DNA from 4 places in the Aeromonas dhakensis genome. Region 1 is predicted to be linked to each of the others. Evidence: predicted binding sites of a transcription regulator. Region 1 holds the regulator's gene; each other region holds the start of a gene.
The links. Region 1 encodes sigma-54, which starts transcription at its own class of promoters, with help from an activator protein. Its sites were predicted from a motif close to TGGCACNGTTTTNGCTT; they were not measured.
Positions count from the first base shown of each region.

Region 1 (3,137 bases):
ATTACCTTCGAGCAGGATGTGACCATCACTCAGGGCTCCATCAAGATCAAGGCCGACAAGGTAGTGGTGATCCGCTCCGGCGAGAAGGGGGCCGAGGTGATGACGGCCTATGGCAAGCCAGCCACCTTCTTCCAGATCCTGGACAACGGCAAGCCGGTCAATGCCCACGGCAACAGCATTCGCTATGAGCTGAAGAACCGGCTGGTGACCATTACCGGCGATGGCCAGCTCAAGCAGGAAGACAGCCAGGTCAATGGCGATCTCATTCGCTACGACATCGTCAAACAGAAGATGGTTGCCGAGAGCAAGACCCCGAACCAGCGGGTCAAGACGGTATTCCTGCCGGATCAGGTCGAGAGTTTCGACAAGCCGGCCGATCAGAAGAAGCAGGGAAAATAAACCATGGCAGTGTTGAAAGCAGCCGGCCTGCAGAAGAGCTACAAGCGTCGCATGGTGGTCAGCGATGTGAGTCTGGAAGTGGGCACCGGTCAGATCGTCGGCCTGCTCGGCCCGAACGGTGCCGGCAAGACCACCTCCTTCTACATGATCGTGGGGCTGGTGCAGAGCGATGCCGGTCTCATCACCATCGATGATCAGGACATCAGCCTGCAACCCATGCATATCCGCGCCCGCAACGGTATCGGCTATCTGCCGCAGGAGGCCTCCATCTTCCGGCGCCTGTCGGTGTTCGACAACCTGATGGGGGTCATGCAGACCCGCAAGGGATTGAGCCGCGAGGAGCGGGAGGACAAGGTTCAGCAACTGCTGGAAGAGTTCAACATCACCCATATCCGCGACAGCCTGGGCCAGAGCCTGTCGGGCGGTGAGCGACGCCGGGTCGAGATCGCCCGTGCGCTGGCGGCGGAGCCGCGTTTTATCCTGCTGGATGAACCTTTTGCCGGGGTAGACCCCATTTCTGTGATAGACATCAAGAAGATCATCCAGCACCTCAAAGATAGAGGCCTGGGCGTCTTGATTACCGACCACAACGTCAGAGAGACTCTGGACGTATGTGAGAAGGCCTATATCGTCAGCCACGGCAAGATGATTGCCGAAGGGGCACCGGCGGAAATACTCGCCGATGAGCAGGTCAAGCGCGTCTATTTGGGCGATCAATTCAGTCTATAGTAAGGGGGCATCTCTTCATTTCCTGTGACGACTGCCTCGCTGACCATAAGGATATCCCGACGTAGATGAAGCCGACATTACAGTTGCGTCTCGGTCAGTCCCTGACCATGACGCCGCAATTACAACAAGCGATTCGTCTGCTCCAGCTCTCCACTCTGGAACTCCAGCAGGAAATTCAGCAAGCGCTCGACAACAACCCCTTGCTGGAGCAAGAGGAAAACGACGTTCAGGAGACCAGCCCGGTCGACCAGGTGGACGTCAGCCAGCTCGATTCCAGCGATGCCATGGCCCAGGACCAGATGCCGGACGAACTGCCGGTGGATACCACCTGGGAAGAGGTCTACTCGGCCGGCACGGCCCAGAGCGCAGGCCCCATCCATGACGGGGAAGACAGCATCTATCAGGGTGAGACCACCGAGAACCTGCAGGACTACCTGTTGTGGCAGATGCGCTTGACCCCGTTCAGTGACGTGGATGCCGCCATCGCCCTCGCCATCATAGATGCCATCGATGAATCCGGTTACCTGACGGTGTCGCTTGAGGATATTCAGGCGGCGGTGAGCAGCGAGGATGTCGAGGTGGAGCTCGATGAAGTGGAGGCCGTGCTCAAGCGGGTGCAGCATTTCGATCCTGTCGGCATCGCCGCCCGCTCGGTGCAGGAGTGCCTGCTGATCCAGCTGGGCCAGTACTCCCCTGACTTGCCCTGGCTCAACGAAGCCAGGGAGGTGATCCTCGAGCACATGGATCTGCTCGGCAACCGCGATTACCGCACCCTGGCCCGCAAGACCAAGCTGAGAGAGAACGACCTCAAGGAGGTGCTGGATCTCATCCAGCAGCTGGAGCCGCGGCCCGGCAACGGCGTCATCCAGAGCGAATCCCAGTACGTGATCCCGGATGTCTCCGTGGTCAAGAAGGGCAACAAGTGGGTGGTCGAGCTCAACCCTGACTCGGCCCCGCGCATCCGGGTCAACGAAACCTATGCCGCCATGGCCAGACAGGCCCGTACCAGTCAGGATACCCAGTTCATCCGCTCCCACCTGCAGGAAGCAAAGTGGTTCATCAAGAGTCTGGAGAGTCGCAACGACACCCTGCTCAAGGTGGCCAGCTGCATCGTCGAGCAGCAGCAGGGCTTCTTCGAATACGGTGAAGAGGCCATGAAACCCATGGTGCTCAACGACATCGCCGAAGCGGTGGAGATGCACGAGTCGACCATCTCGCGGGTGACCACCCAGAAGTACATGCACACGCCGCGCGGCATCTTCGAACTGAAGTTTTTTTTCTCCAGCCATGTGAACACCGAGGGAGGAGGAGAGTGCTCATCGACCGCAATTCGCGCGCTCATCAAGAAGCTGGTCACGGCGGAGAATCCCGCCAAGCCGCTAAGTGATAGCAAGATCGCGGATTTGCTGGCCGAACAGGGTATTATGGTGGCGAGACGCACGATCGCAAAGTACCGTGAATCCTTGTTGATCCCGCCATCCAATCAGCGCAAACGCCTGGTTTAGGCAAAACAAAAGGAAGACGTTATGCAAATCAACCTGACCGGACACCATGTCGAGATCACCGAAGCTCTGCGTGATTATGTGAACAACAAATTTGCCAAACTCGAGCGTCACTTTGACCACATCAACAATGTTCATGTGGTGTTGAGCGTAGAAAAACTGAACCAGATCGCCGAAGCCAAGCTGCATGTCAGCGGGGGTGAGGTGTTCGCCAACTCGCAGCATGCCGACATGTATGCGGCGATTGATACCCTGCTGGACAAGCTGGATCGGCAGATCATCAAGCACAAAGATAAGTTAAACCAAAAATAACCATGCAACTTGAACACATACTGAGTCGGGACTGCACCAAAAGTGCGGTCCCTTGTACCAGCAAGAAACGCGCCCTGGAGATCATCAGCGAGTTAGCTGCTGAGCGCCTGGGGACCTCTCGTCAGGTGCTCTTCGAGTGCCTGCTGGCGCGAGAAAAGATGGGCAGTACCGGGATCGGTGCCGGTATCGCCATTC
Region 1 is NZ_CP023141.1:338,255-341,391, reverse strand. It holds gene lptA (lipopolysaccharide transport periplasmic protein LptA) at 1-399, shown strand, start outside; gene lptB (LPS export ABC transporter ATP-binding protein) at 403-1,128, shown strand; gene CK627_RS01865 (RNA polymerase factor sigma-54) at 1,194-2,633, shown strand; gene hpf (ribosome hibernation promoting factor) at 2,655-2,942, shown strand; gene ptsN (PTS IIA-like nitrogen regulatory protein PtsN) at 2,945-3,137, shown strand, end outside.

Region 2 (3,137 bases), 1.0 Mb from region 1:
ATGCTGGCGACCCTGGTGTTTCTGGCGGTGGATGGCCACCTCATCATGCTGCGCATGGTGGTGTTGAGCTTCGAGACCCTGCCGGTGTCGGACAGCGGCCTCAGCCTGCCCTCCATCCGCGATCTGATCGGTTTTCTCGGGGTCATGTATCAGGCCTCGCTGGTAATGGCGCTCTCCGCCATCGTCGCCCTGCTGCTCATCAACTTTGCCTTCGGCGTCATGACCCGCGCCGCCCCCCAGCTCAACATCTTCAGCATCGGCTTTGCGGTCAGCATGATGTCTGGCCTGCTGATCCTCTGGCTCACCATCGGCGGCTTCCTCGGTCACTTCGACAGCATGTGGGAGCGGGTGCAGGAGACCAGCTGTACCCTCATCGGCACCCAGTGTCTGGGGGGCCAGTAAGATGGCAGTGGGGCGCCGTTACCTGCCGCAGGCCGCGCTGGCCTGCGGCCTTGCATTCGCTCTGCTGAACGGCGGCGAGCGGGTGGGCGTTTCGGCTCGCCCACTCAACCTGTGCGGGGGTCAGCATGGCTGATACCGATCAGGAACGTACCGAACAACCCACGGGCAAACGACTGCAACAAGCCCGGGAAAAAGGGCAGATTGCACGATCCAAGGAGCTGGGCACCGCCAGCGTCCTGCTGGCGGCCGTATTCGGCCTGCTGATGGTCAAGGAGAGCCTGGCCGGCGCCATGGTCAAGGTGCTCACCATGGGCTTTACCCTGGACAGGGAGCAGGCGTTCGATCCCAACGCCATGATGACCATGCTGCCGGCCCTGCTGCGCGAACTGCTGCAGCCTCTTGGTCTGTTGTTCATGCTGGTGGCCATCGCGGCCTTCGTCGGCAACGTGCTGATGGGGGGGATGAACTTCTCCTCCGAGGCCATGCTGCCCAAGTGGAGCAAACTGAGCCCCCTCAACGGCATCAAGCGGATGTTCGGGGTGCAGTCCCTGGTCGAGCTGATCAAGTCCATCGCCAAGGTAGTGTTCATCACCCTGTTCGCCTGGTGGATGCTCTCCAGCCAGTTCAACCACCTGCTCAACCTCTCCCTCGAGGGCTACCCGGGCGGCATCATAGACGCGCTGGATCTGCTGCTGTGGATGCTGATCATCCTCTGCTGCGCCCTCATTCCCATCGTCGCCATCGACGTGCCGTTCCAGCAGTGGAACTACATGCGCCAGCTCAAGATGACCAAGCAGGAGGTCAAGGACGAGTTCAAGGACAGCGAGGGCAAACCCGAGGTGAAAGGGCGGATCCGTCGCCTGCAGATGGAGATGGCGATGCGCCGCATGATGGGGGACGTGCCCAAGGCGGACGTGGTGATCACCAACCCGACCCACTACTCGGTGGCGCTCAAGTACGATTCCGCCAAGCCCGGTAGCGCGCCCAAGGTGGTAGCCAAGGGTACCGATGAAATCGCAATGAAGATCAGGGAGATAGCCCGAGAGTACGAGATCCCTGTGATGCCCTCTCCGGCGCTGACCCGCGCCATCTACCACGCTACCGAGATAGGCCACGAGATCCCGGAGGGGCTGTTTGCCGCCGTGGCCCAGGTGCTGGCCTATGTCTATCAGCTCAGGAAGTTCCGCCGTGGCCGTGGTCGTCGCCCCAACCCGCTGGCCAAGGATCTGCCCATCCCGCCCGAATTTCGCAAATGACAAACTTCTGACACAGTCAAAATAAAAGCATTGTATTTCAATGCGTTGCATTATTGGCTTGATGTTTGCTTTAATCTGGCATCAGCGGTTTGAGATTGAGAAAAACGATGAAACTCCAGGCATCATTGGGCCGTATCAAAGAGTACAAGTGGCTGTTGACCAAGGGCGTGGGGACGCCGCTGCTGGTGCTGGCCTCCCTTGGCATGGTGGTGCTGCCCATCCCGCCGTTGATGCTGGATATCCTCTTCTCCTTCAACATCGCCCTCTCCATCGTGGTGCTGCTGGTGGCGGTCTACACCCGCCGGCCGCTAGAATTCGCCGCCTTTCCGACCGTGTTGCTGATAGCAACCCTGCTGCGTCTCGCCCTCAACGTCGCCTCCACCCGAGTGGTGCTGCTGGAAGGCCACAACGGCAGTGCGGCGGCCGGCCACGTGATCGAGGCCTTCGGCAACGTGGTGATCGGCGGCAACTACACGGTCGGCATCATCGTCTTCATGATCCTGATGATCATCAACTTCGTGGTGGTCACCAAGGGGGCGGGCCGGATCTCCGAGGTGAGCGCACGCTTCACCCTGGATGCCATGCCCGGCAAACAGATGGCCATCGACGCGGATCTGAACGCCGGCCTCATCAATCAGGAAGAGGCCAAGAAGCGTCGTCAGGACGTGACCCAGGAAGCCGACTTCTACGGCTCCATGGACGGTGCCTCGAAATTCGTGAAAGGGGATGCGGTGGCGGGCATCATGATCCTCTTCATCAACATCCTGGGCGGCTTTATCATCGGCATGGTGCAACACCAGCTGAGCTTCGGCGAAGCGGCCCAGATCTACACCCTGTTGGCGATAGGTGATGGTCTGGTCGCCCAGATCCCGTCGCTCTTGCTCTCCATCGCCGCCGCCATCATCGTCACCCGTCAGAATACCGATCAGGACATGGGTACCGCGGTGCTGGGTCAACTGTTCGACAACCCCAGAGCCCTCATCATCTCGGCCGGTATCCTGCTGATGATGGGCAGTGTGCCCGGCATGCCCCATCTGGCGTTTCTGAGCCTGGGTGGCGTCGCCGCCGCCGGTGCCTGGTGGCTGCTGCGCCGCGAGAAACAGCTGGCCGCCAAGGCCGCCAAGGGCGAGCTGATGCCGGCGAACGCGGAGCAGCCTCACGAGCAGAAAGACTTGAGCTGGGACGACGTGATGCCGGTGGACATCATCGGACTGGAGGTGGGTTATCAGCTCATCCCGCTGGTGGACCGCAATCAGGGCGGCGAGCTGCTCAACCGGATCAAGGGGGTGCGCAAGAAGCTCTCCCAGGAGCTGGGTTTTCTGGTGCCTGCGGTGCATATCCGTGACAACCTGGATCTCGCCCCGAACCAGTATCGCATCACCTTGATGGGGGTCAGTACCGGCGAGGCCAATGTTTACCATGATAAGGAAATGGCCATCAATCCGGGTCAGGTGTTCGGCCAGATCCAGGGGATTGCTA
Region 2 is NZ_CP023141.1:4,161,410-4,164,546, reverse strand. It holds gene fliR (flagellar biosynthetic protein FliR) at 1-402, shown strand, start outside; gene flhB (flagellar biosynthesis protein FlhB) at 528-1,658, shown strand; gene flhA (flagellar biosynthesis protein FlhA) at 1,766-3,137, shown strand, end outside.
Region 2: a site for sigma-54 is predicted at 1,713-1,729, ahead of flhA (flagellar biosynthesis protein FlhA). Genes of this name have one in related genera too.

Region 3 (3,137 bases), 2.1 Mb from region 1:
ATTCACCATTGGCCACGGCTTTCTTCAGGCTCTCGACCCGGCTTTCATTGCCGGTGGAGGCTGAGTTGAGGTTCTTCTGCATCTGTTGCAATTGCTGCGCCTCGCTGGTCAGAGAGACGGAGTCGGTCTTGACGGCCGCCGCACGGTTGTCGGAGGACGAGGTCGCTGGTTTGGTGCTGGCACCCTGGCTGCTACCGGTATTTTGCAACCGATTGTTCGCCAAGTTGTTGATATTGTTAATAGCCATAGTGTTTACCTTCGCCTGCTTTGCTGTTCGCTTACCTGTTTATCGGTGGCTGCCGTCATAACTTTAGAAAAAAAGTGATCCGAAAATACTCAGAAGGTGACCACCACGGAGCCAACTGCGTTGACTTTTCCCTGCACCGTTTTGCCTGACCGGATATTGACGAGCCTGATCATGTCTCCGAAGCTGCCATCTTGCAAGGCTCGGGCCATGGTTTTGATTTGCATGCTGCTATTTTCTGCGCTGAGGGTCACCTGGTCACCCTTGCAGACGACGCAGACCTGGCTGAGCCGGATAGGCTGGCCCGGCTTGAGTTCCCGTTTGCTGCGAACGCCGATGAGGGCCGTGGTATCGCTGAGATAGTCGCCGCGGATCAGGGTCTGATCCTGGTAGGCCTGTGTCAGCACGCTCTCGCTGAGGATGTCGCCCTTGGCCACCGGCGTGGAGACGGTCACATACGGCTTCTGTATGCTGATCCGCACCGGCAGGTAGAGATCCCAGGGTTTCTCCTCCTCACATTTGAGGTAGACGGTGGTATTGCGGCGGATCTCCATCTTGGCGGGCAGGGTGATGGACAGATGCTCTTCGCAGCGACTCAGGGGCAGACGTTCATCGATGGAAGCGGCCTGCACCTGTGCCTGGGCGTCGAGGGGGACATCGAGCTGGCCGAGCACAAATTCCTGCGCCTTTTCTTGCAAGTAACTGGTCACCTCGGATGCCGTGGCGTGAGAAATGCCGCAAAACAGCAGTAAGGTGAGGAAAAGTCTACTAATCATTTTCGCTCGCAGGCCGATAAGTTGTTCACGTATATCACCATATTTAACTATGCTTGCTTCAGAATTCGTTCGTAGTGACATCGACAGTCTGACGCAAGCCAACACGCATGCATGATTAATGCCAAGCGTTTTTAGGGAGTGTTTATGGCCAGTATCCTGGACTCGGTCAACCAACGTACCCAGCTGGTGGGGCAAAACCGGCTGGAATTGTTGTTGTTTCGTCTCAACGGACGTCAAAGATTTGGCATCAACGTATTCAAGGTTCGTGAAGTGTTGCAGTGTCCTCCCTTGACCGTCATGCCCAAGTTAAACTCCTGCATTCGCGGGGTGGCCCACATTCGTGGCCAGACGATCTCCGTCATCGATCTGAGCATGGCGATGGGCAAGCGTCCTATCGAGGATCTGACCAAGTGTTTCATCATCATTTCTGAATACAACCGCTCCATTCAGGGTTTTCTGGTGCACTCGGTGGAGCGCATCATCAACATGAACTGGGAGTCCATTCTGCCCCCGCCGAAAGGGGCGGGGCGCATCAACTACATGACGGCCGTCACCGAGGTGGATGGGGAGCTGGTCGAGATCCTGGACGTGGAGCGCATCCTCAACGAGATTTCGCCGGTGTCGACCGAAGTGAGTCAGGAGCTGGTGGAGGCCAGCGTAGAACACCCGACCCTGGGACGTCCGGTGCTGGTGGCCGATGACTCTTCCGTGGCCCGCAAGCAGGTGCAGCGCGCCCTCGAAGCCATCGGGGTACAGTGCGTGCTGGCCAAGGATGGACGCGAAGCGCTCAACATGTTGCTGGAGATGTCCAAAAACGGTCCCATCAAGGATCAGATCGCCCTGGTGATTTCGGACATCGAGATGCCGGAGATGGATGGATATACTTTCACGGCAGAGATCCGCAACAATCCCAATCTCAAGGACTTACATGTTATTCTGCACACATCCCTCAGTGGGGTGTTCAATCAGGCCATGGTGCAGAAAGTTGGTGCGAACAATTTCATTGCCAAATTCCAGCCGGATGAATTGGCCAAGGCCGTACAAGGCGCACTCTAATCAAGAAGAACAAACTGCATGAAGACACTTTCGGACGACTTATACAAACAATTCAGCAATTTTCTGGCGGTACAGAGCGGAATCGTGCTGGGTGACAACAAACAGTATCTGGTCAAGAGTCGGCTTTCACCCTTGATGACTCAGTTTGGTATTGAGAGTCTGTCTGATCTGGTTACTCGAGCGATGAGTGTGCGTGAGCGTGACCTGAAAATGGCAGTGGTTGATGCCATGACCACCAACGAAACCCTGTGGTTTCGCGATACCTATCCCTTCCAGCTGCTGACCGACAAGATCTTTCCCGAGCTGGGCAAGAGCGGTCGGCCCATCAAAATCTGGTCTGCGGCCTCTTCCTCCGGACAGGAGCCCTATTCCATCGCCATGACGGCGCTGGAACAGCAGATGAAGAAGCCCGGCACCTTGCCAGGTGGCGTCCAGATCGTGGGGACAGACATCTCGACCACCATGCTCAATCAGTGCAAGGAGGGGGTATACGACAGCCTGGCACTGGCCCGTGGTCTGTCGCCCGAGCGCAAGAAGCTGTTCTTCGAACCCTATGGTGACAACAAGATGCGGGTGGTGGAGCGTGTCAGAAAATTGACCACCTTCCGGCCCTTGAACCTGCTGGAGAGCTACAGCCTGCTTGGCAAGTTTGACATCATCTTCTGTCGCAACGTACTCATCTACTTTGCCCCGGAAGTGAAGTCCAAGATCCTCAACCAGTTTGCAGCCAGCCTCAATCCTGGCGGCTACCTGATGTTGGGGGCTTCCGAGTCGCTGGCCGGTTTGACCGACAGGTTCGAGATGATCCGCTGCAACCCCGGCATCGTCTACAAGGTTAAATGATCCCCGCTTAAATCCCTCTTTGGCACACCTCTTGCTAATAATTTCTCAAGCAGGAGGTGTGCTATGGCAATTTCATTCGACAAGGCATTTGGTATCCATCAATACACGCTGAGCGTTCGCTCCAAGCGTGCCGAGGTGTTGTCCAGCAACATTGCCAACGCGGATACCCCTGGCTTCAAGGCCAGAGACATCAACTTCTCGCAAGCATTGGAAGAGGC
Region 3 is NZ_CP023141.1:2,414,744-2,417,880, forward strand. It holds gene flgM (flagellar biosynthesis anti-sigma factor FlgM) at 1-247, opposite strand, end outside; gene flgA (flagellar basal body P-ring formation chaperone FlgA) at 337-942, opposite strand; gene CK627_RS11580 (chemotaxis protein CheV) at 1,165-2,076, shown strand; gene CK627_RS11585 (CheR family methyltransferase) at 2,095-2,919, shown strand; gene flgB (flagellar basal body rod protein FlgB) at 2,983-3,137, shown strand, end outside.
Region 3: a site for sigma-54 is predicted at 1,128-1,144, ahead of flgA (flagellar basal body P-ring formation chaperone FlgA). Genes of this name have one in related genera too.

Region 4 (3,137 bases), 1.0 Mb from region 1:
GGCTCAGCACCACGGTGGCGCTGGGCTTGCGTTCGTTGCGGGCAAACACGTTGTCTTTGGGAATGGCCAGCAGCACCTGGGCCTTGGCCACGTTCTGGAACTGCTCGATGGCGCTGGCCAGCTGGCGCTCGCGGCTCAGCTTGAGGCGCTCGCTCTCCATCCGCTGGCTGACGCCGAAGCTGGAGTCCTTGAGCAGGATGTCTTCCCCGTCGGTGCTGGCGTCAGTGGCGTTGGCCAGCCCGGCACGGGTCAGCGCCAACCGGATGCTGGCAAAGTTCTCGGCATTGACCAGCACGCTCTTGCCATCCACCTGATAGGGGATCTTCTGCTGATCGAGGAAGTCGAGGGTCTTGACCAGCTCCTGGGTGGTGTAGGTGCCAAGGGGACGCATGTCCGGCTCCTTGCCCCACAACAGGATGAAAACGGCGATGGCCAGACAGATGGCCAGCCCCAGGATCAGGGTGATCTGGCGCAGCACGTCCGTGTTGGAGAGGAAGCCGAGTGCCGAACTCTTCTGCTCATTCTCATCGAGGGCGGCGGTGCCCTCATCGTTCATCAGCAGTTCGCCGTTTTGATCAGTAGCCACGATTTATGTCCTTATTGCTGACATGTTCATGATGCTCAGTCGCCATGGGCCTGAGTTACACCGGCATGTTCATGATGGTCTTGTAGGCATCGACCATCTTGTTGCGCACCTGCACCGTCGCCTCGAAGGCGATGGAGGATTTTTGTCCGGCGATCATCACTTCGGACAGGTCGACCGAGTTGTCGCCCATGTCGAAACGGGTGCGCAGATCGTTGGCGGCCCCTTGCAGCTCGTTGACGTTGCCAAGGGCCTGCTGCAGCAGTTGACCAAAATCGGAGCTGACCTGACGGCCAGGCTGGGTGAGCGGCGTGGCGCCGGCTTCCACCTTGAGGGCCTGCATCTCTTGCATCAGGCTGCTTGCACTGATTTCCATATTTCATCCCCAGACAAATCATTGACGCTGGCAGACCAAAGCAATAAAAGTGCCAATTAGGGAGAAGTTCCCTCGAAGCTGGGATTCTTGTGGTCGCCGGATGATGAGCCGGCCCCTCAGGGGCGCGGCACGGCCCCCTCCCCCAGCAGCAGCCTCAGATAGCTCAGGTGGAGATCGTAGTGCTCCCCGGCGGGCAGCTTGGCCAGCACCTCGTCATGGAGGTAGCCCGCGCGGCTCGCCGCCAGCTTGGGGGGAACCAGTCCTACCGCCACCAGCCTGGCGACGATGGCTTGCGCCAGGGCCATGGTCGCCTCGTCGGCACGTCCCCAACCGAAGTGACCCTGGTATGCCGACCCCTCGGCGCCGGGCTCGAGGGGGGAGACCAGATCCCCGCTGACCCAGAAGGCCGTGGGGATCCCCTCCTGCAGGCGCAGATAGATGCTCTGCTTGTCCCACTCCCGACGCAGGGCTTCGTCCGCCCCGTCCTGTGCTGATGCTTGAGTCATGCCACTCTCCTTGTCTTGCTGACGAACCTGGCTGCGCCCATGAAAAAGAGGGCCTAAGGCCCTCTTTTTACTGTAATTCGCACCAATTAAACAGACGGCAATCCGCGCAGTATGAAGAAAAACTGGCGGTTGCTCACCCTCTGCTCAATCAGCGGGTCAGATCCTTGTCCACCCAGTACTTGGAGCCCGAGATATTGGCGTCCAGCAGCAGCCCCTTCTCGCCGATCTGGTAGATGGCCATGCCGCCGTTGTACTTGGCGGTCAACTCGGCGCTCTCCTTGCCCGCCACGGCACCCACCTCGGAGGTGGCCTCCCAGCCTTGGCTGACGAAGGCATCGAACCTGGCCTTGTCCTCAAACAGGATCACCTGCTGATAGAACTTGCCGCCCAGCCCGGCCGCCAGCCCGGCGCCGAACATCTTCATGTAGGTGTGCTTGCCGGTGGCACGGTTGACGGCCACCCCGGCCCCCTGGTTGGTGTGCAGCATCAGGGAAAACTTGCGCGAGTCGAACACCGCATAGCCGTATGCCTTGTCAAACAACAGCTTGGCCGAGGGCTGTTCGTTGAACAGCCGCACCAGGGCGGTGTCGGCCATGGTATTGAGGGCGAGGCGCGCCTCGTCCGCCGTCTTGGGCTCCAGCATCTCGTCGAGCTTCTTGTCGGCCACCGCCAGCCACTCCTTGCCGGTGGCCACGCTCTTGTCGGTCCAGGCGCCGGCGGTATTGAACGCCTCCGAGCCCCACTGGGAGACCGAGGCCCAGGTCGCCTTGGAGAAATCGGTGACGCTCTGCCACGCCTCCTTGCTGGTGTCGCTCACCGCGTTGCCAAGCTCGGTCGCGGCCGCCTTCACCTTGGCCCAGTCGGCCAGGCCAGGGGCCGAGGTCAGCGCCAGTGCCGTGGCTATCACCAGGAATCGAATCTTCATGCTGTTTCCCCCGCTGTGATGAGTCGAGGGTCACAGTAGCAGATCCGGCGCCCACCCGGTAAGTGCATCTGCACCGTCCGGGTCAGCCGGTGACGCTCGGCCCCGCTCCCTGTCAACGCAGCCGCTTGCCGTGCTCGTCCACCACCTGCTCGCCATCTTCCTTGGCGAAGGCCCCTTTTTGCTGATCGGGCAATATATCGAGCACCACTTCCGAGGGGCGACACAGTTTGGTGCCGAGGGGGGTGACCACGATGGGGCGGTTGATGAGGATCGGGTGGGCCAGCATGGCGTCGATCAGTGCGTCATCGCTGAAGCGATCTTCTGCCAGCCCCAGCGCCTCGTAGGGAGGCACGTTCTTGCGCAGCAGCTCGCGCACCGGCATCCCCATGGCGGCGATCAGCGCCACCAGCTCATCGCGGGAGGGGGGCGTCTCCAGATAGTGGATGACGGTCGGCTCGACGCCGCTGTTGCGAATAAGCTCGAGGGTATTGCGGGAGGTGCCGCACTCTGGATTGTGATAGATGGTGATTGCACTCATTGGCATGTCTCTCATGGCTTAAGTGAATAAAAACAGTAGGTAAAAAGGGTTAGCGGCCATCTGTTAACGGCTTAGCCCCGCTTCGTACCAGGGTTTGCTGGCGTTGACGATGCGCACCACCAGCAGCATGACCGGCACCTCGATCAGCACGCCGACCACGGTGGCGAGCGCGGCGCCGGAGTGAAAGCCGAACAGGCTGATGGCGGCGG
Region 4 is NZ_CP023141.1:4,175,683-4,178,819, forward strand. It holds gene fliF (flagellar basal-body MS-ring/collar protein FliF) at 1-586, opposite strand, end outside; gene fliE (flagellar hook-basal body complex protein FliE) at 642-959, opposite strand; gene CK627_RS19345 (hypothetical protein) at 1,076-1,465, opposite strand; gene befA (beta cell expansion factor BefA) at 1,614-2,390, opposite strand; gene arsC (glutaredoxin-dependent arsenate reductase) at 2,503-2,928, opposite strand; gene arsB (ACR3 family arsenite efflux transporter) at 2,992-3,137, opposite strand, start outside.
Region 4: a site for sigma-54 is predicted at 998-1,014, ahead of fliE (flagellar hook-basal body complex protein FliE). Genes of this name have one in related genera too.